One region of the Photobacterium sp. DNB23_23_1 genome, then DNA from elsewhere that is predicted to be linked to it. Evidence: riboswitches for the same ligand, from Rfam matches in the RefSeq annotation. Region 1 holds a riboswitch; each other region holds the start of a gene.
The links. A riboswitch is a leader RNA that binds a small molecule or an ion and turns the genes downstream of it on or off. The one in region 1 is predicted to bind lysine.
Positions count from the first base shown of each region.

Region 1 (10,120 bases):
TTAAAGACATCCCAGCAGAGAGTTACTTTTACTTTGTTCACAGCTATGCGATGCCAGTGTTCGGCGAACCAGAATCTGAGCAAGGTAAAGGTCGAACGATTGCCCGTTGCGAATACGGACAACCATTCACCGCAGCGGTACAGAGCGGCAATTACTACGGCGTGCAATTCCACCCTGAACGCTCAAGCAAAGCCGGCTCGCAACTGATCAAAAACTTTCTGGAAATGTAAGGACAAGGACGAATTATGATTATCCCCGCACTCGATTTAATTGACGGTCAGGTTGTCCGCCTATTTCAGGGAGACTATGGCAAGGTCACCGAATACAAGGTTGATCCTGCCGAGCAGTTCAGCCTCTACCACCAAGCTGGTGCCGGGTGGCTACACTTGGTTGACCTTACCGGTGCCAAAGATACCGCTGCCCGCCAGTTGACTTTGATCAGCAAGTTGCTGGCTAGCACACCGGCCAATATCCAAATTGGCGGAGGCGTTCGTACCGAGCAAGACGTTGCGGATCTTCTCAATGCCGGCGCTCAGCGCGTGGTGATTGGTTCAACGGCCGTGAAACAACCTGAATTGGTCAAAGGCTGGATGGAAAAATACGGCCCTGAGCGTATTGTGCTGGCACTGGATATCAATATTGATGCAAACGGCAAGCGTAATGTCGCCGTTTCTGGTTGGCAAGAAGACTCGGGCGTGACGATCGAAGCCCTGCTCGATAACTTCCTGACTGTCGGCCTCAAGCATGTTTTGTGCACCGACATTTCCCGTGACGGTACATTGGAAGGCTCCAATGTCGAGCTCTACCAAGATCTTTGTGCCCTTTACCCGCAAGTACAATTCCAGTCATCGGGTGGAATTGGTTCACTCGATGATATCGCCGCCCTAAAAGGCTCAGGCGTTGCTGGCGTGATCGTTGGCCGAGCCCTGCTTGATGGCAAATTTACCGCTGAGCAGGCCTTTGCTTGCTGGGCAGAATAAGGCAAGGAGATTGACAGATGTTAGCTAGACGAATAATTCCCTGCCTTGATGTAAGAGATGGTCAAGTAGTTAAAGGGGTACAGTTCCGTAACCACGAAATTATCGGTGACATCGTTCCGCTCGCCAAACGTTATGCAGAAGAAGGCGCCGACGAGCTAGTGTTCTATGACATTACCGCGTCCAGTGACGGACGGGTAGTCGATAAGAGCTGGGTTGCCCGTGTGGCAGAAGTGATCGACATTCCTTTCTGTGTTGCCGGCGGGATCAAATCTGCCAAAGACGCCAGCCGTATCTTGCAGTTTGGTGCTGATAAAGTTTCGATCAACTCGCCAGCATTAGCTGATCCAAACCTGATCACTGAGCTTGCTGATAAATTTGGCGTGCAATGTATCGTGGTGGGCATCGATTCCTACTTTGATGCCGATACCGGCAAATACCAAGTCTACCAGTTCACTGGAGACGAAAGCCGTACCAAGGCTACCCGCTGGGAAACTCGCGACTGGGTGCAGGAAGTCCAGCGACGCGGTGCTGGTGAAATTGTCCTCAACATGATGAATCAGGACGGCGTTCGCAACGGTTACGATCTCACTCAACTCGACATGGTGCGTGACGTCTGCCATGTGCCGCTTATTGCCTCGGGAGGTGCCGGGGAGATGGTGCACTTTGCCGATGCCTTTAACAAAGCGAATGTCGATGGTGCCCTTGCCGCATCGGTGTTCCACAAACAAATCATCAATATTGGTGAGCTCAAGCAATATCTGAAACAACAAGGTGTGGAGATCCGACTATGAGCCTAGCAAGCAGCATTAATTGGGACAAAGTAGACGGATTGGTTCCGGCTATCGTGCAAGACAACACCAGCGGTCAGGTACTGATGCTGGGGTACATGAATGACTCAGCATTGAGCAAAACCCTTGAAACCCAACAAGTCACTTTTTGGTCTCGCACCAAAGAACGTCTTTGGACCAAAGGGGAAACCTCCGGCAATGTGTTACAACTCAAAAGTATCAAACTCGATTGCGACCAAGATACCCTGCTGGTGAAAGTTGACCCTATCGGCCCAACCTGCCACTTGAATACCACAACCTGCTTTGACAGCGATACCGCTGAAGAAGGACAGGTTGAGCAGCCTGCTCTGGTGTTCCTTCATCAACTTGAACAGGTCTTGGCTTCTCGTAAAGGTGCCGATCCCGAATCGTCCTATACCGCCAGTTTGTATGCCCGTGGGACCAAGCGGATTTCGCAGAAGGTGGGTGAAGAAGGCGTTGAAGTCGCGCTTGCGGCAACGTCGGGTGACAAGGCGGAATTAGTCTGTGAGTCAGCTGATTTGATCTACCACCTGTTGGTGCTTTTGCAAGATCAGGGGATGTCGCTGTCGGATGTCACGGCCAAGTTACAAGAGCGCCATAAATAGAGCGACTTGACAATTGGTTAACAAAAAGCCCGGTCAAAATTGGCCGGGCTTTTTATTGAATGCAATATTTAGCGCTCAAGGGCTTCCTTGTAGTGCTTTCGGCATACCGATACATAGCGATCGTTACCACCAATTTCAACCTGATCACCGTCAGCAATTGCTTTGCCGCTGGCATCTTGGCGGATTACCATATTGGCTTTACGGCCACAATGGCAGATGGTTTTCAATTCAACCAATTTATCTGCCCACGCAAGTAAATAACGGCTTCCTGCGAATAATTCACCACGAAAATCACTGCGCAACCCATAGCAAAGCACAGGTATATTTAACTTGTCGACGACTTCCGTTAATTGATAAACCTGCTCTTTGGTTAAAAACTGGCATTCATCAATCAATACGCAGTCAACTTTTTGTGTTGCATTCATATCTTGCAGGCGGGCGTAAAGATCATCGCTTGCATTAAAAAGCTCAGCTTCTTCTTGCAAACCAATACGAGAGCTGACCATGCCTTTGCCATAACGGTCATCAATCGCCGCGGTAAAAATCACCGGCGTCATACCCCGCTCGCGGTAATTAAATGATGACTGTAATAATGTTGTCGACTTACCCGCATTCATTGCCGAGTAATAGAAATACATCTGGGCCATTAAGCTTCCCTAGTAATACGATTGGTGCGTAAAAAATCAGCCGAGATGCTACAGAAAAGCCCTTCAGATTGAAAGGAGCAAGCTCAACTTCTTTGTAACCAGATAGCGGACAACCTCACATCTCACTGAAATAAAAAAGCCTGCATCAAAATACAGGCTTTTTCATATTCAAACGATCAGCATCAAGCGTTAGCCGTTGCTTCCTGAGGACGGCGAGATAGCCATGACAATCCAGCACAAGCTAAGATAAAGGCTACGGTTGCGGCCAAGAACGACACCGCGAGAGAACTGGTGAAGCCAAGTACCAAGAAGCCAATGGTTGATACTACTGCCATCGACAACGCATACGGTAGCTGAGTAGAGACATGATCAATATGGTGACAACGGGCACCTGTCGACGACAGGATAGTCGTATCAGAGATAGGCGAACAGTGGTCACCAAAAACAGAACCCGCCAATACTGCGCCTAGCATAGGTAGCATTAGCATGATATCCGTCGCGGCAGCTAAATCACCCGCGATTGGTAGCATGATGCCGAACGTACCCCAAGAGGTACCGGTTGAGAATGCCATCAGGCCTGCAAGCAAGAACAGAATAGCAGGCAACAGCATCGGGCTGATATTCCCTTCCACCATTGTCGACAGGTATTTACCGGTCGCCATATCGCTGATCACCGAACCGATGCTCCACGCAAACAGCAGGATTAAAATCGCGCCTAACATAGACTTAGCACCGATCCACAACGTAGACGACACATCAGCCGCCGGGATACGCTGGCGGATTACAGGAATAAGCGCAGCAACAAAACCCACAAGGCCACCGTAGACCAGAGACATACCCACATCGGTATTCTCAAAGGCGCCTAATACATTAAACGCAAGGCCGTCAGCTGCCAGCGCTTGGTAACCCGTAAAGATCATAAAGAAGAAAGTCGCCACAATCAGCATCACGATTGGCATGATAAGATCGGCAACACGACCATTTTTGCTTTCTTCAATTTCAAGTTCATCATTCAGATCTTTGGCACGGCTGTCGTCATCACCTTCGTCAAAACCGCGGCAGTGACTGGCTTCTAGCTCGTGTTTTTTCATCGGGCCAACATCAATTTGGAACCACGCCACCACGAATACCATCAGCAGGGCAAACACTGCATAGAAATTCATTGGTGCCAGCTGCACGAATGCACCCAACGGAGTATATTCCGTCACACCATGCGATGCCAAAATACCGCCAATCAAAGTGATAATATAGGCACCCCAGCTAGAAGCAGGCATGAGCACACACATTGGCGCAGCTGTTGAGTCAAGGATATAGGCCAGCTTAGCGCGGGAAACATAGAAACGATCTGTCACTGGACGTGAGATCGAACCAACGGCCAAACTATTGAAGTAATCATCAACAAAAATAAACACACCCAAGAAAGCAGCTAGCAGTTTAGCACCACGCTTGCTCTTGATTTTAGTTTGTGCCCATTCAGCAAATGCACGGGTACCGCCAGAAAGTGTTAGCAATGCTGTGGTCATACCCAGCAAAATAAGGAAGGCGACAATACTCATGTTCCAGCTGTTAATGGCACCGTCATCAATAAACAGCCCTTTAACCGTGGTTCCAATATAGTTTGCGGTGCCACCTACCGAAAAATCAGTCAGCAGGAATGCGCCCAACAGGACACCAACACCCAAAGAAACTAAAACGCGTCGTGTAAGGATTGCCAAACCCAATGCAACCAAAGGTGGCAACAATGACATGGCGGAATGGGAAAAATCTACAATATTCATGATCTCGACTACAACCGATCCTGGTTGGAGATCTACTGTTTAACACGACATCTTGTCGTGTATAGAAGAGCATAAGGAAGGGATAAGGCCCTTTTCCGACTCCACAGTAGCGCTCCATAGTTAATGTAATTATATACTATGGCAGTGTTATCCCTATTCGGTGACAACCCCAGCAAGTTGGCTTGATAATCCGAGCTTGCTTCGGCAACGGCTCCTTTCGTAAATCCTCATCGGTATCACCCTACGATTTACTACTAATAGACGATGCACCTCTACCCTTAGTCTAGGTTTGGTCAATTCTACGGAATAGACATTCAAATGCAACCAGTTAACGTGAAAAAAATGACACAAATAGTGAATAGTCTTGCCGCAAAGAACAAGAATTAGACAGTTAAAAGCAATTTTTCATACCCATTGCATATGAAATTGATGGCAATTATTTAACCGTCCCTGTTGATTGTGGATAAGAATATTTACTCATCTCGACCATTACAATCTATTACAAATGAGAAATGAACCCAGTAAATTGCAAAAAAATAAATAAACACTTCATTTTTTAATTGGCATCGCCGTATTAAAAGTATTATTATTGCAATTATTGAATTGTCACTGCTATTATTAATTTATAGTTTTAGACCTACAGGAAATAAAAAATGTCTGATGCAATGAAAGCGCTACTTAACCTTCGCAGCCTTCGCGCTCTTTCTCGTGAATATTCTCTTGAGCAACTACAGGAAGCGCTAGAAAAACTTCAAACTGTTGTTACTGAGCGTGAAGAGTCTGAAGCTGAAGAAATCGCTAAAGAAAAAGAACGTACAGAAAAACTAGCTCAATACCGTGAAATGCTTCTTGCTGACGGCATTGACCCAGAAGAGCTTCTAGCAACTCTAAATAAAGCTCCTAAAGCGAAACGTGCACAGCGTCCAGCTAAATACCGCTTCATCGATGAAAACGGTGACGAGAAAACTTGGACTGGTCAAGGCCGTACACCAAGTGCTCTTAAAAAAGCTCTTGATGACGGTAAGTCTCTAGAAGAATTTGAAATCTAATAGTTCAAATCATCTGCGAACATCTAAAAAAACCCGACTTTTGTCGGGTTTTTTATTATCCGTTCAACGTCAGAAGCCTTTTATTTAAACCTTTGATTTTCAAAGGCTAAACTTGTATTACCAAGTGCATAGTAACAACACGTTTGGTTTGAACACTATATGACAGTCAATAATAAACCATTGGTATTGCGCCATCATTACAGGTTATTGGTGAGTCTTTACTTACTTTTTAGCATAAAAAGCCAGACCTTTTAGCCTGACTTTTTTGTCATATTATGACATTAACGAATCTGATCGGCTAAATGACTTACCGCTAAGGCGAAATAGTGCGAACGGTTCCACTTAAGTAAGGATTGGTAATTACCGTAGATCAAGTAGGCTCGACCATGTTTATCATCCGGTTGGATAAGCCATGCTTCAATATCAACACTCGGCAGTACCTGGCCATTAAAACGGCGAACACCTAATCGTTGCCAGTCTACTAGGCTTTTGGCTTTGCTCTTTTCAACCCCCATCAACGAAGCATCGATAGAAGCGGGTAATGAAACTTGTCGGCCCCAGGTATATTGATCATCCCAGCCCGCTTTTTTTAAATAATTCGCGGCAGAGGCAAAAACATCAGCCTCTGTCTGCCAGATATCAATCTTTCCGTCATTATTGCCATCAACTGCATAAGACAAAAATGACGTTGGCATAAACTGAGGTTGCCCCATCGCCCCCGCCCAAGAGCCCTTCATCTCTTTTGGACTAATATGGCCAGCATCCAATATTTCCAGCGCCGCCATGACCTGCCCGCGAAAAAACGCTTCACGACGACCTTCATAAGCCATAGTTGATAAAGCTTCAACCACATTATAATTACCCATCAGGCGACCGAAATTACTTTCCACCCCCCACAGGGCAACAATAAAGCGTGGCTGAACGCCATATTGCTGGCCGATTTTATCCAGCGTTGATTTATGCTGACGATAAAGCTCATTTGCCTGCTTTACTTTCCAAGCTGGCACCGCACGCGGAATATACTCATCCAGCGTCAATTTACGCTCTGGTTGGTTTTTATCCGCTTTTACTGCACGTTCGACAAACGTAATGCCCTCAAAAGCAGAGTTGATAATCGACTCTGAAATTCCTTTTTCCTGGGCTTCTACTTTTAGTCCTTCGACATAATCATCAAATCCCTCATCAGCATAAACTGCCGACGATAATCCTAACCCTAAGGCCACAAAGGCCGATATCAATCGCTTATGCATAGTTTATCCTTTGCTGCTGGCGGCTTTATCCGCTTTGTATTGCTCCAGTAAGTTTGGCACGGGTGGCGGTACTTGCAGGTAATATCCATTTCCTTTGAGTTCCACTTTCACTTTTTCGATATCTGCCTGTGCCAACTTATGCCGTTCATCTAACTTAATTACCATGACAAATTGTGGCGTACCAAATGTTTTCAACAAAGCGTCAGGTACTGGTGAGAAATCATCTTTATTGTTGATATACAGATAGGTATTATCTTTTTTAGGGCTTTTGTAAATAGAACACAACATATTGTCGGTAACCTGTACGTTAATTTCGCTCTTTGTCAGACAACGATTCACGCGAATCATTCCCCTGTCGAGGGTGAATCGCCTACTTGATGAGACGGTTGTCTGAATTTCCAACGCAAAAGCAAGGATAGCTTGCTGATATACGGTTTGGAATATAACATGCAAGTTACCCAAGAGATAACGTTCCCGAACGACTAATTTAGCGACAGTCATCAGCAAACATGACAAAATCTGCAGAACTCAAGGGAGGCTCATTCACCCTCTCTGCCCTCCATTTAGTGGACGGCGACATACAGCAAGCAGTTAACTTTCTCAAAGAGAAGGTTGAGCAGGCTCCCCATTTCTTTTCAGCAGCCCCCATCGTCATTGATGTCAGCCAAGCCGGAAATAAGTTGGACTTCGCGTTACTAAAAAGCCAGGTCAAAAAGGCCGGAATGATCCCTGTCGGAATAAGTGGTTGCAAACAACCTGAACTGCAAGAACGGGCGAAACAAGCCGGATTTGCCATCATGAATGCGGCCAAACAGGCCAAAGCGGCTGAGCCTGTGATGACACCGACAAAAATCATTAAGAATCCAGTTCGGTCAGGGCAGCAAATTTATGCTAAAAATAGTGATCTGATAGTATTGGGACATGTAAGCCCTGGAGCAGAAATAATTGCTGATGGTTGTATCCATATTTATGGAACCCTACGAGGCCGTGCTATCGCCGGGGCCAACGGTCAAAAAGAGGCGAAGATATTCTGTCATAACTGCCAACCGGAGCTCATTTCCATTGCTGGAAATTACTGGTTAAGCGACAAAATACAAGAAGAGTTCTGGGGAGAGAATGTCGTTATCTCGCTGGCTGAAAATAATTTGAACATAGAGCAAATGGCTTTATAGCGTTTAATAAGGAATTTTAAGATGGCACGAATTATCGTTGTTACCTCAGGTAAAGGTGGCGTTGGTAAAACGACCTCGAGTGCAGCTATTGCATCGGGCCTTGCACTTACAGGCAAGAAAACAGCGGTGATCGATTTCGATATCGGCCTGCGTAATCTTGACCTCATCATGGGCTGCGAACGTCGTGTAGTATATGACTTCGTCAACGTCATCAATGGTGAAGCTAACCTAAACCAAGCACTTATCAAAGACAAGCGTGTCGACAATCTGTATGTCCTGCCCGCTTCCCAAACCCGTGACAAAGACGCGCTGAGTCGTGAAGGCGTCGAACGTGTTTTCAACGATATGACTGAAATGGGTTTTGATTTCATTATCTGTGATTCACCGGCAGGCATCGAGACCGGCGCACTGATGGCGTTGTACTTTGCAGATGAAGCCATCGTCACCACCAACCCAGAAGTCTCTTCTGTGCGTGACTCAGACCGTATTCTTGGTATCCTCGACTCTAAGTCCCGCCGTGCCGAGCAAGCCGAAGACCCAGTGAAAACTCATCTACTGCTAACACGCTATAACCCAGCTCGTGTGACATTAGGTGAAATGCTGAGTGTTGGCGATGTCGAAGAAATTCTTCATATCCCTCTACTCGGAGTGATCCCTGAAAGCCAAGCGGTACTGAACGCCTCAAACAAAGGTGAGCCAGTCATTTTTGACAAAGAATCGGATGCGGGTATCGCCTACGAAGATACCGTTGCTCGATTGCTTGGTGAAGAGCGTCCCTTCCGCTTCCTTGAGGAAGAGAAGAAAGGCTTCCTAAAACGCCTATTCGGAGGGTAATACACGATGGCATTGTTAGAATTCTTCCGCCCCAAGAAAACAACGACTGCCAGTCTAGCCAAAGAGCGGCTGCAAATTATCGTTGCTGAACGCCGCTCTGCTGATCAAAGTGCACCTAGTTATTTACCGCAGTTGAAGCAGGATATCCTGGACGTCATCCGCAAGTATGTTGAAATCAGCCCTGAGCAGGTAACAGTCAACCTCGATCAGAAAGAAGAAGATCTTTCCGTACTCGAACTCAACGTTACCCTACCTGACGAAGAAAAGTAATACCAACCTCGACTTACTCCTATTAAAAAGCCCCGCACACAATGCGGGGCTTTTTGTTTGCTATAAAGCGGCTTTCGTTATGCCCTTAATCTTTTTTCAACAGGGGCAAGACTTTTTTTTCAAACAACGGTTTGCGCCATGTCTTTAGCATATCCGGCATGTTTTCAGCCGGTGAGTCTTTTTTCCAAGCCCACGAGATCAACTGGTTGATCTGTTTTTTCGATGCTAAGAACTCAGCCATCAGACCGGTTTCCGCCTCCACCGCCGTCACCACATCTTTGATATGCTTAACTTTCTGCTTGTAACCCGGAAAGTCCACTAGCCTACTGAGCTTTTCAGGGTACTGTTCTTGCGGCATGTCATCGACATCGTGAACCATTTTCAGCAAACGGTTAGCATGGCGTTGAATCTCCATGCTCTCGAAACCTTCTTTGGCCATTACCGCTTTGGACTTAATGCCGAAACGGGCCAGCTTCCAAAGATGCAGCTCTTTGACCACGAAATTGAGGGCCAAGTCGCGCTTACGCGCTTCCAATAAACGCCACTTGGCCGCTTTTTGCAAAATAGCCAGTTGCTTAGGGTTTAGCTGCCAAGCGTTTTTGATATCAAGGTAGGCTTTATCTGGATCTATGGTCTTGACCCGCTTGAGCATCAAACCAGCACACTCCTGCGCCAGTGCCTCTTGCCAGCCTTTATCAACCACTTGCGGCATCAGTTTCTGGTAAA
Region 1 is NZ_JBNNXT010000008.1:123,013-133,132, forward strand. Features, by position in the region: gene hisH (imidazole glycerol phosphate synthase subunit HisH) at 1-230, shown strand, start outside; gene hisA (1-(5-phosphoribosyl)-5-[(5-phosphoribosylamino)methylideneamino]imidazole-4-carboxamide isomerase) at 246-980, shown strand; gene hisF (imidazole glycerol phosphate synthase subunit HisF) at 998-1,771, shown strand; gene hisIE (bifunctional phosphoribosyl-AMP cyclohydrolase/phosphoribosyl-ATP diphosphatase HisIE) at 1,768-2,394, shown strand; gene ACVA53_RS07645 (thymidine kinase) at 2,463-3,041, opposite strand; gene ACVA53_RS07650 (Na+/H+ antiporter NhaC family protein) at 3,224-4,819, opposite strand; lysine riboswitch at 4,919-5,102, opposite strand; gene ACVA53_RS07655 (H-NS family histone-like protein) at 5,473-5,868, shown strand; gene ACVA53_RS07660 (lytic murein transglycosylase) at 6,150-7,118, opposite strand; gene ACVA53_RS07665 (YcgL domain-containing protein) at 7,122-7,406, opposite strand; gene minC (septum site-determining protein MinC) at 7,628-8,290, shown strand; gene minD (septum site-determining protein MinD) at 8,312-9,124, shown strand; gene minE (cell division topological specificity factor MinE) at 9,131-9,394, shown strand; gene rnd (ribonuclease D) at 9,480-10,120, opposite strand, start outside.

Region 2 (10,120 bases), on a different contig from region 1:
AACTGCAGCATACTCATACCAATCAAAAGGAATAGCACCCCATTGAGGAACTCATCGACCAGCTCCCAAAAGTGGTCGAGATGATCTTCACTCTCTTTGGAAAAGCCGATATAGCGGGTCCAGTTACCAATCATGATCCCTGATACCACCATTGCCAGCGGGCCAGAGACATGGATGACATCAGCAAAGACATAGCCTGCCGTTGGTATTCCCAGGGTCAGCAGCAGTTCCATAGAGTGGTCATTGGTTGAACTGATTAGGTAATGGAAAATCAGACCAAGAGCAAAGCCGTAGGCAATACCGCCAATGGCTTCCTGTAGGAACAATTGGCCAACACCTAGTATAGTAGGGGCTTCGTTACCAAAAGCGATGGTAAACAGGGTAACGAAAATGACAAGGCCAAAGCCGTCATTGAATAAAGATTCGCCCTCAATTTGGGTAGAAATCCGTTTTGGTGCATCGAGTTTTTTTACTATAGCGAGGACCGCTATCGGGTCAGTAGGAGAGATCAGTGAGCCGAAGATGAGGCAATAGATCAGGTCGAGCTGGATACCGATAGCCTGACAAATGCCCCATAAAGCAAAACCGATAAAAAAGGTCGAGAACAAGGTCGCCGCCAGTGCCAGTGTGGTGATTTCCCACTTTTGGTCTTCAAGGTGAGGCAGTTTGATCCCCAAGCCGCCAGCAAAGAGCAAGAACCCCAAAATCCCTTTGAGCAAGAAGTTTTCAAAGTTGATCTCGCCAAGTTGGCTTGCAGCAATATTTTCAAGATAGAACCAGCCATTATGTCCGGCAACAATAATGCCTAGAGATAGCATCAATGCTCCCGCGGTAATGGCGATAGTGGTCTGCATTTTTCCTATTTTGCTGTTTATAAAAGCGATAAGCATAGCTGCTGCCGCTAGGAAACAGAGGGTGCTGTAAACTGACATCCCATGACCTCGATGGTGATTTAAAGTAAAGCTGAAAATTGTGTCAAAATATAAATCTATCACTGCTCGATAGCTATCACTAATTTCTTTCAATGAGTTAAAATTTAATCAATGAAAAGCCCTTTAGACGTCTAGATTTCCATTGTTGCTATGGTAGGATGTGAACTAGCTGTAACATTAGATAAGGAAGTAAAGTGGTGTTGATGGGCAAGGATTTATTAAATAAGCGCTTGGCAGAGCAGATCCTGATCATTGATGGTGGCATGGGCACCATGATCCAGGACTATAAGCTGGAAGAGCAAGATTATCGCGGTGAGCGTTTTGCCGATTGGCACATGGATCTCAAGGGCAATAACGACTTACTGGTACTGACACAGCCGCAATTGATCAAAGATATTCACGTAGCTTATCTTGAGGCCGGTGCTGATATCTTAGAGACTAACACCTTCAACGCAACCACGATCGCGATGGCTGATTACGAGATGGAAGCGTTGAGTGGTGAGATTAATCTTGAGGCAGCCAAACTCGCTCGCCAAGTCGCTGACGAGTGGACGGCAAAGACGCCGGATAAACCGCGTTTTGTTGCTGGCGTACTTGGCCCGACTAACCGTACCTGTTCTATCTCACCGGATGTGAACGACCCCGGCTACCGAAATGTTACCTTTGATCAGCTTGTTGAGGCTTACGCCGAGTCAACGCGTGCGTTGATCAAAGGCGGAGCCGATATCATCCTTATCGAAACTATTTTCGATACTCTTAATGCTAAAGCCTGTGCATTTGCGGTGGATACTGTTTTTGACGAAGATGGTTGTTCGCTGCCGGTCATGATTTCTGGCACCATCACCGATGCTTCTGGTCGGACTCTTTCGGGCCAAACAACAGAAGCTTTCTACCATTCTCTTCGTCATGTCAAACCAATCTCGTTTGGTTTGAACTGTGCACTTGGGCCTGATGAGCTCCGCCAGTATGTTGAAGAACTGTCACGCATCTCCGAATGTGCGGTATCTGCCCATCCGAATGCCGGCCTACCAAACGCGTTTGGCGAATATGATTTGTCCCCGGAAGAGATGGCCGAGCATATTAAAGAGTGGGCGCAGAGTGGCTTCCTTAATTTGGTCGGAGGATGTTGTGGTACCACGCCGGAGCATATCCGCCAGATGGCCGAAGCTGTGGCAAAGGTGAGCCCTCGCGCATTACCAGAATTATCGGTTAGTTGCCGACTATCTGGCCTTGAACCTTTGATCATCGAGAAGGATACCTTGTTTGTTAATGTTGGAGAGCGAACTAATGTTACCGGCTCGGCAAGATTCAAACGCCTGATCAAAGAAGAGTTGTATGACGAGGCGCTGGATGTCGCCCGTCAGCAGGTCGAAAACGGCGCTCAGATCATCGATATCAACATGGATGAAGGGATGCTGGATGCTGAGGCGTGCATGGTTCGATTCCTCAACCTATGTGCTTCTGAGCCGGAAATATCAAAAGTTCCTATCATGGTCGACTCCTCTAAGTGGGAAGTGATCGAAGCTGGCCTGAAGTGCATTCAGGGCAAGGGAATTGTTAACTCTATCTCGCTCAAGGAAGGCAAAGAGAAGTTTGTTGAGCAGGCCAAGCTGATCCGCCGCTACGGCGCTGCTGTGATTGTGATGGCGTTTGATGAAGTCGGGCAGGCTGATACCAGAGAGCGCAAGCTGGAAATTTGTACCAATGCCTACCGGATATTAGTTGATGAGGTCGGCTTCCCGCCGGAAGATATCATCTTTGACCCGAATATCTTTGCCGTTGCGACCGGTATTGATGAGCACAATAACTATGCGGTGGACTTCATTGAAGCTGTCGCCGATATCAAGCGTGATTTGCCCCATGCGATGATCTCTGGTGGCGTGTCCAATGTCTCTTTCTCGTTCCGTGGTAATAACTATGTGCGTGAGGCTATCCATGCTGTTTTCCTTTATCACTGCTTCAAGCATGGTATGGATATGGGGATCGTCAACGCAGGTCAACTTGAAGTCTATGACAACGTTCCAGAAAAATTGCGTGAGGCCGTCGAAGATGTGGTGCTGAACCGACGTGATGACTCGACGGAACGCTTGTTGGACATTGCTGCTGAATATGCCAATAAAGGCGTCGGTAAAGAAGAAGATGCCTCTGCCTTGGAATGGCGCACCTGGCCGGTAGAAAAACGACTTGAGCATGCGTTGGTCAAAGGCATCACCGAGTTTATTGTCGAAGACACCGAAGAAGCGCGGGTGAATGCATCCAAGCCGTTGGAGGTCATTGAAGGACCGTTGATGGACGGTATGAACGTGGTTGGTGACTTGTTCGGTGAAGGCAAGATGTTCCTGCCGCAGGTGGTGAAATCTGCCCGTGTCATGAAACAAGCCGTTGGCCACCTCGAGCCATATATCAATGCTGAGAAGCAGGCCGGAAGTACTAACGGCAAGATCCTGCTGGCAACGGTAAAAGGCGATGTTCATGATATTGGTAAAAATATTGTAGGTGTTGTACTTCAGTGTAATAACTACGAGATCATCGATCTGGGTGTGATGGTATCGTGTGAAAAGATCCTCAAGGTCGCCAAGGAAGAAAATGTCGATATCATTGGCCTATCCGGCCTGATCACTCCATCACTTGATGAGATGGTACATGTCGCCAAGGAAATGGAACGACAAGGCTTTGAGTTACCTTTACTTATTGGCGGGGCGACAACCTCCAAAGCGCATACGGCAGTGAAGATAGAGCAGAACTACAGCCATCCGGTTGTGTATGTGAACAACGCTTCTCGCGCCGTTGGGGTGTGTACTTCGTTACTATCTGATGAGCTGCGTCCGGCCTTTGTCGAAAAACTCGATGCCGATTATGTCAGGGTGCGTGATCAGCACAGCCGTAAGCGGCCCAAGACCAAGCCGGTTTCTCTGGAAGTGGCGCGGGCAAATCGCGTGGCCATTGACTGGGAGAGCTATACGCCGCCAGCACCATGTAAATCGGGTGTTCAAGTGTTTGAGGACTTTGATGTGGCGATCCTGCGCCAGTATATCGACTGGACGCCATTCTTCATGACCTGGTCGTTGATGGGTAAATATCCGGCCATCCTTGATCATGAGGAAGTGGGTGAGGAAGCCCGCCGTTTGTTTAAAGATGCTAATGACTTACTCGACCGCGTTGAGCAGGAAGGCTTGCTGGAAGCCCGTGGTATGTGTGCCATGTTCCCGGCCAACAGTGTAGGCGATGATATCGAGGTCTATACTGACGAGTCTCGCACTGAGGTTGCCAAGGTACTGCATAACTTGCGTCAGCAAACGGAGAAACCGAAAGGTTTCAATTATTGCCTGTCTGATTACATCGCGCCAAAAGAGAGCGGGAAAGCGGATTGGATCGGTGCCTTTGCGGTAACGGGGGGGATTGGTGAGCGTGACCTGGCCGATGCTTATAAGGCGGCAGGGGATGATTACAATGCCATTATGATCCAAGCGATTGCTGATCGCTTGGCCGAAGCGTTTGCCGAGTACCTTCACGAGCAGGTGCGTAAGGATATTTGGGGTTATTCGCCGGAGGAGGATTTGTCCAATGACGATCTGATCCGTGAGAAATACCAAGGGATCCGCCCTGCACCGGGTTATCCAGCCTGTCCGGAGCATACGGAAAAGGGCAGCTTGTGGGAGTTGCTGAAGGTAGAAGAGACGATCGATATGTCACTGACAACCAGCTATGCCATGTGGCCGGGTGCGTCGGTATCGGGTTGGTATTTCTCCCACCCAGACTCTCGCTACTTTGCGATTGCCCAGATCCAGAATGATCAACGTGACAGCTATGCCGATCGTAAAGGCTGGGATCTTATCGAGGCTGAAAAATGGCTGGGTCCGAACTTGAATAACTAGCTGTTGCTTATAGTTCTGCCGAGTTTGAAGTTAATCAGCACAGATAAAAAAGGCGCTCAGTGAGCGCCTTTTCTTATTTTGTATCTATCGGCTGAATTCAGCTTGATATTACTCGAACAGACCGTGGTGCAATACCTTGACCACTTCGCGTGATTCTTCGGTTTTGACCAAGAAGCACAGGTTGTGGGTGCTGGCACCAAAGCAGATCATCCGTGGACTGTATTGCTCTAGGCGACTGAAGACCTGGGTTGCGGCACCCGGTGCATCACCGAGATCGTTCCCGATCAGTGCGACTAGGCAAAGATCTTGTTCAACCTCTACCCGGCATAGCTGGCTCAGTTGCTCCATCGCTGCGGCAGGTAGGCTAGGTGCGCCCCCGCCGGTATCGGTTTGATCCAGAGTCAGTGACACACTGACTTCTGATGTGGTGATCAAGTCGACCGAGATTTTGTGTTCGGCCAAAATACGGAAGACCTCTGAAAGGAACCCATAGGCTTGGAACATATTCAGGCTCGTTAGCGTCACCATGGTTTGATTACAGCGCAGTGCCAAAGCTCTGAATTTTGGTGGTTCGCTGACCTGTTGGCGGATCCAGGTACCACCTTGTTCCGGTGCTTTTGATGAACCGATAAAGACAGGGATCTGCTGGCGGACTGCTGGCAACAGGGTCGACGGATGGAGAATTTTTGCCCCGAAATTAGCCATTTCAGAGGCTTCGCTAAAGCTTATCTCGCTGATTGGCTTGGCATTAGCAGTGATACGCGGATCTGTGGAGTACATACCCGGTACATCGGTCCAGATTTCCAGAGTGCCCGCGCTGATAGCTTCGGCGACTAAAGCGGCACTGTAATCACTACCGCCGCGGCCTAAAGTCGTCGTTTGCCCATCACTGTCAGAGCCAATGAAGCCTTGGGATACGATAATCGTATCGCTAGCTAGCAGTGGCTGAAGCTGTTCATCGGCAAGCTGATGGATAGCATCAATATCCGGAACGGCTTTACCATGCTGGCCGTCAGTGCGCATAACTGAACGGATATCGAAACGCAGGGCTGAAGCCCCCATTTCGTTGAGAATCTGGCTGAACAGGTGGGTCGACAACAACTCGCCATGGGCAACCAGCTGATCGGTCAGCTTAGTTGAAGGCGCGTCAATAGCCTGCTCTGCAAGGTTTGCCACAGTATTGATTAATTGTTCTATGTGGTCAGCAACGGCTTCAGGGTGAGCCAGTTTGTCGATAATGTTTTGGTGTATCGATTTCAATTGCTGTAGCCGCTGGGATCGCTGTTCGTTATTGGCAATTCCATTTGCAAGTTCAACTAACAGGTTGGTAACACCGGAGCAGGCACTGATCAACACTACTTTGGCAGCAGGGTTATCCTTGATGATCGTGGCACTTCGGCTCATGGCGGCATGATCGGCTACGCTAGTACCGCCAAATTTCGCTACGGTTATCGGTGGAGGAATAGTAAAGTTATTTTCAACAAAGCTCACAACGAGTCTCCCAGAATTAAAGAGTATAAACGCAATTAACAGGGGGATCGGGATGGTAATCCCGACAATAAGTCAGGAGAGCAAAAAGGTAAGATGTAAACCGGTACAACAACCAGAAGCTCCCCATCTATTCATTACCACGATGAATAGATGACAGCCAGAAGGATTCAACCTTCGTAGCCGATACACCATGCCCCCTGTCATGTTGTATCTCGGCGTTACTCCCCCTCTCAAGACTGCTTTGGGGTGGGGCCCCGCAATCTAGATACCTGGGTAACGCTCCTCTTCTGTCTTCACCTGAGAAAAGCCTTTCTCAGGATGAACAAAAAACGATCTATATTGAACCGGATTTCCTAGTCGGTTGTCAATTGGGTAAGAATAAAATATGCATAAAATTTGCAAGAAATTGTCACAAATAGGGAGGGCTCTATATACCGGAAGGGGGAAATGATTTGAGATAAGCATAATTAGTCTAATACTGATATAGTCAATCAGTACCTTACAATAACGAGGCAAATGCCACTCTTACCGCCAGGGAGGAAAATAAGAATGACGATTGGTAGCTTTTACCCACCACAGCGTACCCTCATGGGACCCGGTCCATCGGATATTTACCCGCAGGTGCTGCAGGCCCTTAGCCGCCCGACGATTGGCCACCTAGACCCACTATTCATCGGCATGATGGATGAACTCAAACAGTTACTGCAATACGCTTTCCAGACTCAAAACACCTTCACGATTGCGGTTTCTGCGCCAGGGAGCGCCGGTATGGAAGCCTGCTTTGTTAACTTGGTTGAACCGGGTGATAAAGTGATTGTCTGTCGCAATGGCGTGTTTGGCGATCGGATGCGCGAGAATGTCGAGCGCTGCGGTGGCGTGGCGGTGATGGTGGATAACAACTGGGGCGAGCCGGTAGACCCGACCTTGGTTGCCTTGGCGCTCGAGAGCCATCCAGATGCCAAAATCGTGGCCTTTGTTCATGCCGAAACCTCAACTGGTGCGCTGAGCGATGCGGAAGCTATTGCCAAGTTGGCCCGTGAGCATAACTGCCTGACAATTGTCGATGCCGTGACATCGCTCGGGGGCGTCCCTTTGCTGGTGGATGAATGGCAACTTGATGCGGTGTATTCTGGTAGTCAAAAGTGCCTGTCTTGTGTTCCGGGCTTGTCACCATTAACGTTCTCTGAAAAAGCCATCGATAAGATCCAGAGCCGTCAAGCGCCCGTCCAGAGTTGGTTTTTAGATCAGAGCTTGGTACTGGGTTACTGGAGCGGTGAAGGCAAGCGAAGCTATCACCATACCGCGCCAGTGAACAGCCTATATGCGCTGCATGAAGCCTTGGTATTGCTACACAATGAAGGTTTGGAGAATGCTTGGCAGCGCCATAAAGATGCCCATCTAGAATTACGTGAAGGTCTGGAGCCATTAGGGATTAAATTTGTGGTTGATGAGGCACATCGCTTGCCACAGCTCAATGCAGTATATATTCCCGAGGGCATTGATGATGCCGAGGTGAGGAAAACGTTGTTGGAGCGCTATAATTTGGAAATTGGTGCAGGTCTTGGTGCACTTGCTGGCAAAGCGTGGCGTATCGGCTTGATGGGCTATGCCGCTCGCAGTGAAAACGTGGCATTGTGCCTGCGGGCGCTAGAAACAACTCTTAAGTGAATCTAAGCTATTGCGGTTTAATTAGTAAAAAGGGCTACCTCGGGTAGCCCTTTTTTCATTTTAACATCACCCCATAGGGTTTATGGCGTCCCATTTTCAGCAGTCTGAGCGGACAAGTCCGTTTCCTTTAAAAACGCATATTTTGGATACAGGTATTGGGCTTCATCCATAATTTGGGAGGCCATCTCTTTCTGACCTAGTTGGTTATAAGCAGCAATCAGGTTTTGATAAAGCGCGATGCGTGGCCATTGCTTGGCCTTTTGCTGGGCCCAGTCGATGTAATCCTGGATCAACGCTGGATTATTACTGGCAATACCCTGGTGAAGTTGGGTGACATGCAGATCCCATTCGAATCGGTTTTGCCATGCCCAAGGGTTATTGACTCGCAGCAGGTAATTCACATTGGCCGGATGGTTGGTTTCGTACTTAGTGAGTTGAGTGCCAGAGTACAGGGTTGTCGCCATGAAACCTGTGGTGATCAGCGGTATTGTCAGCACTAGCGCCCGGATCGACAGGATATACTCCATTTTCTTCTTGTAGTATTTGGCGGTCAGGTTATCGGCCCAGTAAATCAAAATAACGAAGATCACCCAGTGGATCAGCGAGTGATAGAATGGGTATTCCAACTGGGAGTGCAGAACGATTGGGAAAAATAAGCCGATCAAGGCTAGTTGGGTACCTTCCCGTGCTTTCTTTATTTTGAGCAGCACCGCCCCAGCGGCTGCCAATAATGCCAGAAGCGGAATAATGCCGCCTTCAGCAGCCCAGAATACCAGTTCGTTGTGAGGATGATCGAGGCCAGCCATACCGGAAGGGTTGGCTGGGTTGTCGTGATGCCATCGGGCGGTTTGGGTAATATAGCTGACTTCAAACGTGCCATAGCCGTAACCGGTTAATGGTTGGTTAAGGAACATATTGGCGGCTTGAGGAATATGCATCGCACGGGCACTGACCAAGCTCAGGCGGTTTTCCTGCGGCGACCAGCCCGATGTACTGTTGATGTGCCATGACAGGCTTAGCCCCAGTATTATCATCAGTAGCCACATTCGCCATTGTGCCTTGGCGGCAAAGCGGCGCAGGTAAGGGATAAGTAGCAGAGTACCCATGGTGGCGCCGAGCCAACCGGTGCGGGAGCTTAGTACGACAAGCAGCGGCAGGGTAATGACCGGGGTCAGTAGCAAGAAACACTGTTGCCAACTCCACCTACCACGGTACATAGGAATGCGTGCCAGTAGATAACCGGATAGTACCAGACCGGTGGCTAAAAAGCTGGCCATGACATTGGGTTGCTGGAAGATGCCGTAAGGACGGTTGGCAACGGTGTCATAGCCGATAGGGTTGCCTGGCTCCAGCAGCATAAATTGTACCCAGCCGAATATTGCTTGAATCCATACTGCGGCGAGCACAAACCACAGCATGCGCTGGCGTTGTTTGTGGTTGAAGGAAAACTGTTGCAAACCGACGAAAAAGAGCAAACCGGCCCATAAACCAAGTAGCCTCGGCAGGCTTTGTCCGATGTTAGCATTGGGGGAGAACACCGGCAGCGTCAGTAAGACACAGCAGAGGGTGAGGACGACAGTCAGTCGCGAGTAACGCCACACCCGCTGTCGGCAAATTTCCAGCAAACCGAAGGCAATGGCGAAGCTGAACGGGATCCAGCTCATGGCATTGTATGAGAGCTCGAGTCCTGAGCCGCCAGGGTTGTGCTGGAAGTAATGCATTGCCAGCAGGAACAGGATTCCGAGAGACACCAAGAAGGGTTTTATCATCGGCTTGCTGATCCCTTTCTCGGCAAGGTTGGTGCCTTTTACATATAACACTGTCATGGTGATTCGCTGGGTCTCACTGTCTTAATCAAACAAAACCGGGCTTGCAAGCCCGGTTTTTCGTTGTTGGTTAGGTTGCCAGTGCTATTGTACTGGCGTTCACTCTGGCAGCAAAGGCTTGAGGAAGCGGGCAGTGTGCGATCCTGCGATCTGTGCCACTTGCTCAGGTGTGCCGGTTGCAACAATTTCACCCCCGCCGTTACCACCTTCCGGTCCGAGGTCGATGATCCAGTCTGCTGTCTTGACCACATCGAGGTTGTGCTCGATCACCACAATGGTATTACCGTGGTCACGCAGGCGGTGCAGGACATTGAGTAACTGCTGGATA
Region 2 is NZ_JBNNXT010000009.1:2,259-12,378, forward strand. Features, by position in the region: gene ACVA53_RS07855 (cation:proton antiporter) at 1-932, opposite strand, end outside; gene metH (methionine synthase) at 1,136-4,807, shown strand; gene lysC (lysine-sensitive aspartokinase 3) at 4,916-6,298, opposite strand; lysine riboswitch at 6,407-6,593, opposite strand; gene ACVA53_RS07870 (pyridoxal-phosphate-dependent aminotransferase family protein) at 6,848-7,966, shown strand; gene ACVA53_RS07875 (PglL family O-oligosaccharyltransferase) at 8,047-9,792, opposite strand; gene uvrA (excinuclease ABC subunit UvrA) at 9,892-10,120, opposite strand, start outside.
Region 2: it holds a riboswitch for lysine, as region 1 does, so the genes downstream of both, lysC (lysine-sensitive aspartokinase 3) here and ACVA53_RS07650 (Na+/H+ antiporter NhaC family protein) in region 1, are expected to answer to the same signal.

Region 3 (10,120 bases), on a different contig from region 1:
TTGAGTCGAGGATATGACTACCCCAACCTCCACATGTGTGAGGTATACAACTCACCGACGTCTCCCTATTGGGCGATGAAAGCGTTCTTCCCACTAATGCTGCCTGATGATTCTGATTTCTGGGTGTGCGGGGAAGAGCCTCTGGCGTACCGCAACAGTGTGGTTGCCATGCCAGCCAATAAGACATTGGTTCAGCGAATTGATGGCAATAGCATTGTTCATTATGGGGCAAATATTCATCCGCTATTTCAGCTCGATAAATACAATAAGTTTGCTTACTCGACTTTTGGGGGCATGGATATTAATGCCTTGCTTTATAGCGAAAAGCTTAGCTTCGGCGATAACATTTTGGCACTGAGCTTTGATCAGGGCGCCAACTGGCAGATGCGTCAGAAAAACCTAGAGGTTACTGTCTCTTCTGACGAGCTATCCATTTACTGGCAATCTGGTGAGGTCAAGGTACTTACTGTCATATCCGTTGATGGGGAAGAGGGATTTAGCCGTCGCCACAGTTTCGAATTTGAGCGAGAGGTTTGGCTTGCCGAAACAGGGTTTGCGGTGGGTAAGTGGTACCAAGAGGAGAAAGTCCTCCGGGCTAGCGGATTGCAAGAGGCGGTTATAGGGGCGGAACTTTGTGTTCAGGGCTGTAATGGTACCTCGATAATCAAGAGCCGGGACGATCATGAAAAATCAGCCCACCTCACCACCCGAGTACATACCGATGTGTCTTTCCCACGCAGTGCCGTGCCGTTCTTGCTCACTAAGCTTCCGGCTGGCAAACATACCCTGGAGAGTTATTACAAGATGGGTAAGAGTTAATAGCATTCATTGAGTCTATTCGTTTAGGTTTCCCGGCCTTCGTTAAGGCCGATAAAAAGGATATTGGGGGATATATGTACAAGATTGGTTTAGATGTGGGTGGAACGAAGATATCAGCCGCTTTGTTTGATGCCGAAAATAGGGTTATTCACCGGCAAAGATACAGTACGGATAAATCATCGTATGAAAATTTTATTGGGCAAATCTTGGCAGTGATCGAGGCGTTCAAAACGGAAGCTGGTGATAAAGCCTTGGTGGGGATCGGTCTGCCGGGCGCCATCGATGGTGAATCTGGCGTGGTGAAAAACTGTAACTGCCAAGTGGTCAATGGCCATAACCTTGAAGAGGATTTGGCAAATCATCTTGGTCATCAGGTTCATATTGCCAATGATGCTGATTGTTTTGCCTTAGGGGAGGCTTGCTATGGTGCTGGTGAAGGTAAACAAGTCGTTTTCGGTATAGTACTCGGAACCGGATGCGGGGGTGGTTTAGTTATAAACCAGACGCTGGTTAGAGGGCCAAATCGGTTGACCGGGGAGTGGGGCCACAACCCACTGCCGGGTTATGATTTGGAGATAGATGGTAACGTCGACCCTTGCTATTGCGGCAGGGCGCATTGTATCGAAAGTTTTCTGTCCGGGACTGGCATCGCGAAGCGATTTGCCACTACTTATGGTGAAGCGTTATCTGCTGCTGACATATTTAAGCACATTGACCATCGGGCGGATTGCTCCAGTTTTTATCGGCTTTATGTCGACCAGCTAGCCCGTGCATTGGCTAGCATCATTAATCTTATTGATCCTGACATGATAGTGGTTGGTGGGGGACTATCAAAACAAAGCCGTATTTTTGAAGATTTGCCAACCGTTTTGCCAAAGTATGTCTTCGGAGGTAAGTGCAACACGCTTGTGTTACCCGCTAAGCTGGGTGATGACTGCGGGATATACGGTGCTGTGAAGGTTGGCAGTCAATGTAGCTAACGCTATTTATACGTCATGGATCTTGGCTGAGGAAAAAAAATGCATTTTTTTAAAAATAATGCTGTACATAAAGCGCCCAGCTGTTAATATCCCTCTCGTTCTTAGAACAAAGAGTTATTCAATGCAACATCAAGTACAAGTTAAACCTTTAGCTACTTTTACGTTATCGTACTGTATCTCACTGTTTCCCTTAGATTGAACGTAACATTAAATAATTCAGTAACCAATCATATCGCATACTGCGATTAGTTTATTAATGAATTTATAAGGGGCAGTCTATGTCTAAGTCAACTGGTATCGTTAAGTGGTTCAACGAAGAGAAAGGTTTCGGTTTCATCACTCAAGAAAACGGCGGTGCTGATGTATTCGTACACTTCCGCGCTATCGCTTCTGAAGGTTTCAAGACTCTTGCTGAAGGTCAAAAAGTTTCTTTTGACGTAGAACAAGGTCAAAAAGGCCCACAAGCTGCAAACGTTGTAGCTCTGTAAGCCGAAACTTACTTTGTGATAAAATGCTGGCTTAGGCCGGCATTTTTTATGTCTGTCATATCTGTTGCATTTTTCCTCCAATACCTGCTGTTATGTCCCCTTGTTGCGTAAATATGCAACCAACTCTTTTTCGGTAATACTTCTCTGTTTCTGTAATCAAACCCAATTTAAATCACCACATCTCGATACTCGGTCTACTTTTATGTGAAATGACTGGGGTAGGGGAAAGGGTGAGCACTCTGGTTGTTTCCCCTGCAGTTCAATGCTTTTCCAGTGATTGATAATGTTAAATTAATGTTTTAAGAAATAATTTTCGTGATCTTTGTCACGTTACGTGGCCAATTCAGTTTGGTTTGGCCAGATTTGTGTTTTATTCAATATAGAGTGAGAAGTTATTCAGTCTTACTCGTTAGTAGAGGCGCATTGCCTAACAGTAGTTTAGTGAAGGTCGACAGCCAGAGAAGCTAAATGAAAGGAGCCAATGCCGAAGCAGTACCGGTCGTCAGCCATGCTGCTGGGGTTGTTCTTAATAGGAACAGCACTGTCATCCAGACCCTGTCTGGATGGGGAGCTACCGCAATTTTTGTCATCGAACAGGTAAGTTCGTCTACCTATTTCGTACAGCCTTTGTCTGCTCGCGCGTTTCTATACTCCCCCCTCTTAAATACTCAAGTCACTCCAGGCTGCTTGAAGTCGCTTGGGTATATACCTTTTTGTTTTTTAGGAGAAGTCTACGAATGGCTGATTACGGATTGTTGTCCATCGTACCCGCGGTGCTGGCATTGATACTCGCCTTTACCACTCGGCATGTTGTTTTAGCCCTTGGGGTTGCAGTGATCAGCGGCATGCTGATCTTAACCAAGGGTCATCCAGTCGATACAGCGTTGATGTTCCTGTCTGAAGGGCCATTTATTCAGCTAGCCTCGGGTAGCAACGCACAGATCATTATTGTTATTACTATCATTTCGGGCTTTATCTATCTGGTTGAACAAAGTGGCGGTATGGCGGCGTTTTCGTCCATGGCTACTCGCTATGTGTCATCGCCATTGAAAGCCCAGCTAGCCACTTGGGCAACTGGGATCGGTATCTTTTTTACTGATTCGGGAAACTCGTTGATCCTTGGCCCGATGTTCGCGCCAATCTACCAGAAGCTCAAATTGAGCAAAGAAAAACTGGCGTTCATTATCGACTCGACCTCATCACCGGTCTGTGTGCTGATCCCGATTATCAGCTGGGGGGTCTATTCGCAGGGGTTGATTGAAAATGCGTTTGATAATATGGGTCAGCAAGTCGATGGTTTTACTACTTTCCTCCAAGTTATCCCTTACCAACTCTATGCGTTGCTGACACTGTTTAGTGTGCCTGTGTATGCGGTGCTGAAAAAAGATTGGGGCCCGATGGCTGAAGCGGAACACCAAGCTCGTCAGCAGGCAGAAGTGAGTGAGCCGTCATCAGATCAAACGCAACTGGCTAAATCTGGCCGAATTTCACTGATAGTCTTGCCTCTGACGGTGTTGTTTGGCTCACTGATTGCCCTATTTACTTACAATTACCATCTGCATGGCACAATCAATGGTCCGGTGATCCGTACATCACTGGGAACCAGCTATTTGATTGCCTCGATAACGGCAATTGCTTACTACGCCTACACCAAAACTATGACCGCTTCGACAGCCTTCAACACTTTTGTGTCGGGAATGCAGCGGATCATGCTAATTTTGATTATCTTGCTATTGGCATGGACCTTGGGTGATATCTGTAAGTCTCTGGGGACTGGGGATTATATCAGCCAGGTAATGAATGACCGCCTGCCGGTATTTTTGCTGCCAGCGATGATCTTCGTTATCGGTAGTTTTATCTCGGTTGCGACAGGATCGTCGTGGGGCACTTTTGCCATTTTGATCCCAATTGCCGTACCGGTTGCCAGTGCGCTCGGTGCTGATCCGCTGATTTGTATTGGCGCAGCGCTGAGTGGCGGTATGTTGGGCGATCATTCTTCACCGATTTCAGACACGACCATTTTGAGCTCGATGTCTACCGGGTGTGATCATGTTTCCCATGTCCGTACCCAGTTCCCGTACGCCATATTAACCGGGGTGACCGCCAGTATTGGTTTTATGGTCGCTGAGATCACCCGTAGCCCGTACACCATTTTAGTGGCGGCATTAATGCAAATCGCTCTGATTGTATTGATGGTGCGTCGTCAGGCTTCAGTAAGCCCTGTTACCGTTTAAGAAGTGACGGCTTAAAAACATATTGTTTATAAAGGATTGAAAATGAATACATTATTTTGGCTGAGAGATGAAGTTAAAGTCGGTGAACACAGAACAGCGCTGACACCAACAGGAGCCAAATTACTGATTGATACTGGTGCGAAAGTGATTGTGGAACGCAGCACAACACGTATTTTTCCCAACCAAGCCTATGTCGACGTCGGCTGTGAACTGACAGATGCGCATAGTTGGACTGAAGCGCCGGATCACGCCTATATCCTTGGTTTGAAGGAATTGGCAGAAGCCGATTTTGCACTCAAGCATCAGCACATTTATTTTGCCCACGCCTTCAAGGGGCAGGATGAAGCGGTACAGATCCTATCACGATTCAATGCTGGTGGTGGTCAGATCCTTGATTTGGAGTTTCTGCAAGACGAGCTAGGCAAGCGCGTTTGTGCCTTCGGTTACTGGGCGGGTTATGTTGGTGCGGCGATGGGGTTGTCCGGTTTTATCCACCATTTACACTGTAAAGATGCGTTCGGAGCAGTGGGCAGCTATCCAGATCGTGAGCATTATTTAGCGGTGTTGGGTGAGCAGGTTGCGACCTTAGCTGAAAAGCCTAAAGTATTGGTTATCGGTCAGTACGGTCGTTGTGGCCGTGGTGCTTTGGATTTGTTTGCTGAGCTGGGTATCGACGCCGACGGTTGGGATATCGAAGAAACCAAAGCAGGCGGCCCGTTCACTGCCATCAATGACTACGACATCTTGGTTAACTGTGCTTACCTTGCTGAAGGCACTCCTCCGTTCATTACCAAGGAGAGCCTAGGTGAGAATCCACGCCTGAGCATGGTCAGTGATGTCAGCTGCGATCCGAATAACCCGGATAACCCAATTCGTATTTATAACCAATGCACTAAGCTGTCTAAGCCAATTATTAAGTCGGATGTTAGCGGTGTGTATGTACAGGCGGTGGATCACCTACCGACCGTATTGCCAAAAGAAAGCAGTGAAGATTTCGCCGGCCAGCTTCTACCTCATTTGCTGACGTTATGTCAGGGTGAAGATCCAAACGGTGTGTGGGGGCGAGCACGTGATTTCTACGTAACGGCACAGAACATTCTAAAGTAATAACCGGGGCGACTCGCCTAGGCTGAGAAATGATAGGGGATCTAAGTTTGTTAGATCCCTTTTTATTTAACGGTGAGTAATACCAATCTGGATAAGTAGTTGATCAGGTATTTGCACTGGAAAAATCGTTGTTATCAAGGCAGATTTTGCAGTAACTAGTGGCTCTAATTACAAAATATCTAACGCAGAGAACAGCGATTTTAACTTGCAAGACTGATCAAATATTTATGTAGGTTGGTATAAGTCACTAACAGACGACAAAGTTAGTCACAATGCTGTGTCTGGTTGAGGCAAAACTTTAGCGACCAAAGTGAGTAAGCTATGACACCTGACATCAACTCTGTTGTCCCCAAGATTAACGATTAAACGGCTAGTCTAGAGCTTTGATTCGCCCCCATGAAAGGGGGGCAGAGGGGTTATATGTGTTAACGCTATTCGAACTCGGCAAAGTCAGCTTTGCGAATTTTCGCATGAATACCTTTTGTCTTGTCGACTACTTGTGATACTGCAAAATCAGTATTGGCACTCAAGTAAGCAAGGGCAATCTCTTCACTAATCCCATAGTGGTTAACCAAGAATCTAATTGATTCACGAGTAGCGTTTTGCATAGCGATGTTTAAGTCTTCATCAAGGCCGACAGGAATCCAGAACTCTGCGGTTTCACCAACTGGAGTATCAATAAATGCACCCGGTATTGCATCAGAGCCTTCTCTCAGAATTGTCAGCTTAAATGTTGCTCGAACTGAGGCTTCTAATGCGGTTAGTGCTACCTCACCATCACCTTGCGTAAAGTGACTGTCACCCGTATAGAACATAGCGCCATCTACATTTACCCGGTAGTAGGCCGTAGTTCCTTCCACTAGGTCTTTAACGTCCAGGTTCCCACCAAAATACTGAGGAGCAACGGAATGGATAGGAAACTCTTTATCAGGTGCCACACCCATAATTCCCATAAACGGATTTAGCGGAAAGACAATATTCTTATCTCCAGACTTGAGCTTACCGAAATATTTATCGTCCTCCTTGAAGATAGGTGAAAGAATAGAAACGTTACCAAAGCGTTCAGGGTGCTCGGCGCTAGGGTTTGGTTGTGGTTTTCTCTTAGGATACTCACCGACTAGGGCTCCTTTTCCGTGTCTGTTTGAAATCACACCATATGGAACTCTTGGTTCTAGCTTAACAATGTCTACCTTCAGAACATCACCAGGTTTCGCACCTTTAATTTTAACCGGGCCTGTGACAATGTGTGGCCCATCTTTGTAGAAATCATGTTCAAGGTCAGACCCCGTAATCTGAACTGCATCTTCAAGTACATATTCCGTTGAATAGCCATGAGCACCAAAGTATTTAAGTGGATCTCTTCCTTGGTCTTCTAATAAACCTTCGTGCGAGACAGTATCAAAAACAACGGTACTCCCTGAATCTATTGTAGCGACAGGCTGTGTTAATTTATTGGGAAGATATCCCCACATGATTGTGTCTAAAGTGGACGGAATATATAAGCTTTGCGCGTATTTTCCAGACTCAATAAATGTAGGTTCATCGTAAAGTGGCTGCAGAATCTCAACACCATCCATGACCACTGCACTTGCAGAAAACGAGGCAACTAGAAGTGCTAAGCTTGAGAGTTTTTTCATTGTATCTCCATGATATTTTTAACCTTTAAATACCATAAAGCAATTACTGTGCCAGTGTTTATTTGATGCTACCTTGGAGTATCCGGGCGTTTTGTAGGGTTATTTGGCTATTCCAGTCACCATATTGGTGCAAAACAAACACAAGTGCACCTGTATGTATATTTTGCACAAATATGATGATAGACAAGACTGGCCAAGCGACCTCATAAAAGTAGAACGACACCAAACAGCTCTGGACAAATGTGAGTTAATTATCTCGAACACACCTTACTGAAAACATATAGTCCTTAGAGCTAGTAGCGCGGCGAATTTCACCCTTGTGTGCATTCCACCAAGAATAGGCTAAAGTGCGAATAATCCCCTTGTTTTCGGAAGCACTGCTTGCTGTCCAAAACTCGGTGTAAGCTCCCTCAGTGATATACCAGCCGTTCCATATAACACCTGCTGGTCTTGCGAAAAAGTTGTGTTTGTTGACTAGTGATTGATCCACTTTCTTAAATGGGCCATCAGATTGTGCTTCTTTAAGTTGCAAGCCAAGATCTTGGTCACCACCTCTCCAACCTTCTTGGTGAAGCTCTTCTTCGGTCATACCAATAGTTCGCTCAAGCGTCTTCCAATCTTCATCGGTAGCGACTCGCCAGCCTTCTGGGCAAAGGTTTCTGTCATCTGCAACGTCATACCAGTTGTAGAGTCGTCCATACTTCAACAAGTTATCTTCATCATCTTTTGGTATTGCGCCTGATCTGACATCAGAGCCATCTTGGAATTTGGTGCTTCTTAATCCTTCTGCTAACCAAACCTGATCACCTATCGTCACGGTTCGATAGATATTACCTTCCGTGTCCTGCACAGTATCAGTATCTTCCAGTTGGTATAGCGTTTTGTTGGTGTCATTAGCTGAGGTTGTAGCAGCAAGAACCATACTGACTCCTATAGATAAAATGAGCTTTTTCACGACAAGTGACCCTTCGTTGACGTTGTGAGATTACTATATCTATCACCCTGTATCTAAACTAGGCGAGATACTCTTAAAAAAGTGCCTATTTATATCAGTAGTGCATTTCGAGTTGCTTGTTTGAACTTGCGATGGAAAACTGTACGGCTCATACCGACCAAAGAAGCTAGCTCATCAATTGTTACGTTCTTGCTATGGTTAAGTGATAGGTACTCAATCGATTTGGCGATTTCGTTCCCGATACCAAATGCTCTCCTTGCTGAGATACCTGCATCGCCCTTCAATTTTTTGCTTCAATAATCAAATTGGTACAAATAGGCATTTTTTAGAGACTAATTCGCCTATTTATACAACTTTGTGAGAGATATAGTTAAATCCACTTAAAGATACTCCCACGAACAGCGGAGCTGGCTTTGAGTTGCAGCGACGCATTGAATCTGCGGGTAAACAAGTCGAGGTGCATGTTTGTCACCTTGGCGCTTCACGCCCCAATTTGTTGATGGATAATGCAAGTACGCTTAACAAGGTAATGTGGTCAATCATGTCTCGTATTATTGCTCAATCTGCAGAGTGAGGGGCATGACCAGAGGTGATGTGTGCAACAGATCAAAACCTACCAACTATAAAGCTATATGGCCCGACAAAGCGTGCTAATAGCTTAGGCCCTGTTGGTGAAAATAAACTAGACGATGCGCGGTAGATAAAGAAATGGCTTATCAGCTATGGGGCTTATCGTTAGATAAAACGTCACTAGAGTGTGTTCTATAATTCATGGGTGTTAAAAAATTGAGGTTAAAGAGCCTGATATTATCCGTAACAGCAGCCAGCTTAATGGCTTGTTCTTCTCCAAATGTTTATGAAGACCTTAATGCGTCTACAGCAATGGAGCGCGGCGAACATGAGCTAGGGGTTGCTTTTGGCGGTGGTGGTGTACGTGGGTTCATGCATCTCGGGGTACTTAAAGCACTCGAAGAAGAGGGGATAAGACCTGATGTAGTTAGCGGCACATCCGCAGGTTCAATCGCTGCAACGCTATATGCATCAGGAATGACCCTAGCGGAGATGAAAACAACCATCGATGAGGTTGGAATGTCGGAAATTGCTGACTTTGTTGTTTCTACAAAAGGTTTAGTCAACGGTAAGAGACTATCAGAATGGATTAACTCTCAAGTCGAGTACGATGATCTTGCGGCCATGCCGATTCCTGTCGCTGTAACAGCAACGAATCTAACCACCCAAGAGACAATCATGATTCGTTCTGGGAATCCGGGGCATGCTGTGCAAACCTCATCAACGATCCCGGGTGCATTTATACCTGTGCAGAATCAGGGCAATATATTGGTTGATGGAGGCGTATTTAGCGTAGTACCGGTATACACCGCAAGAGACTTGGGAGCTGAAAAGGTTATCGCTATTGATATTTATTGTCACAACCAAACCGCTCCAGAAATCTCCGCTAGCAAGATTACTCTCGCTGCTTTTCGAATGCAGAGTTGTCGTTTGTCTCAAGATGAGTTGAATAGTGCTGATGTTGTTATAGCTCCTAAATTTGAGCCGAACAGCAGCGGAGCATTTGATGAAAAAGCACAGGCGATCGAAGCTGGATACCTTGCAACAAAAGAAGTGATGCCGCAGATAAAAGCACTACTCGTGAAATAGCTTACATTTTGGGTTATACCGCTTCAGCGGTATCACATCGCTGGACAAAGTTAGACCGAAGGACAAAAAGGCTAAAGGGTTGGATATGTTTTAATTTTTTATTAATTTGTAATCAGTGACTTAACCATGATGGTTTTGATTATGGCTTTGACCTCCATTGTGGTAAATAACACATCGAACAACACCCACTATTGGCTGTTATTCGTGGCATTGTGATGAGGGTACTAACAGCAATATGGAT
Region 3 is NZ_JBNNXT010000040.1:10,919-21,038, forward strand. Features, by position in the region: gene ACVA53_RS19930 (DUF2264 domain-containing protein) at 1-819, shown strand, start outside; gene ACVA53_RS19935 (ROK family protein) at 894-1,799, shown strand; gene cspE (transcription antiterminator/RNA stability regulator CspE) at 2,078-2,287, shown strand; lysine riboswitch at 2,693-2,869, shown strand; gene ACVA53_RS19945 (Na+/H+ antiporter NhaC family protein) at 3,025-4,521, shown strand; gene ACVA53_RS19950 (saccharopine dehydrogenase) at 4,564-5,628, shown strand; gene ACVA53_RS19955 (acetamidase/formamidase family protein) at 6,060-7,265, opposite strand; gene ACVA53_RS19960 (fibrobacter succinogenes major paralogous domain-containing protein) at 7,513-8,187, opposite strand; gene ACVA53_RS19965 (helix-turn-helix transcriptional regulator) at 8,310-8,504, opposite strand; gene ACVA53_RS19970 (patatin-like phospholipase family protein) at 8,992-9,879, shown strand.
Region 3: it holds a riboswitch for lysine, as region 1 does, so the genes downstream of both, ACVA53_RS19945 (Na+/H+ antiporter NhaC family protein) here and ACVA53_RS07650 (Na+/H+ antiporter NhaC family protein) in region 1, are expected to answer to the same signal.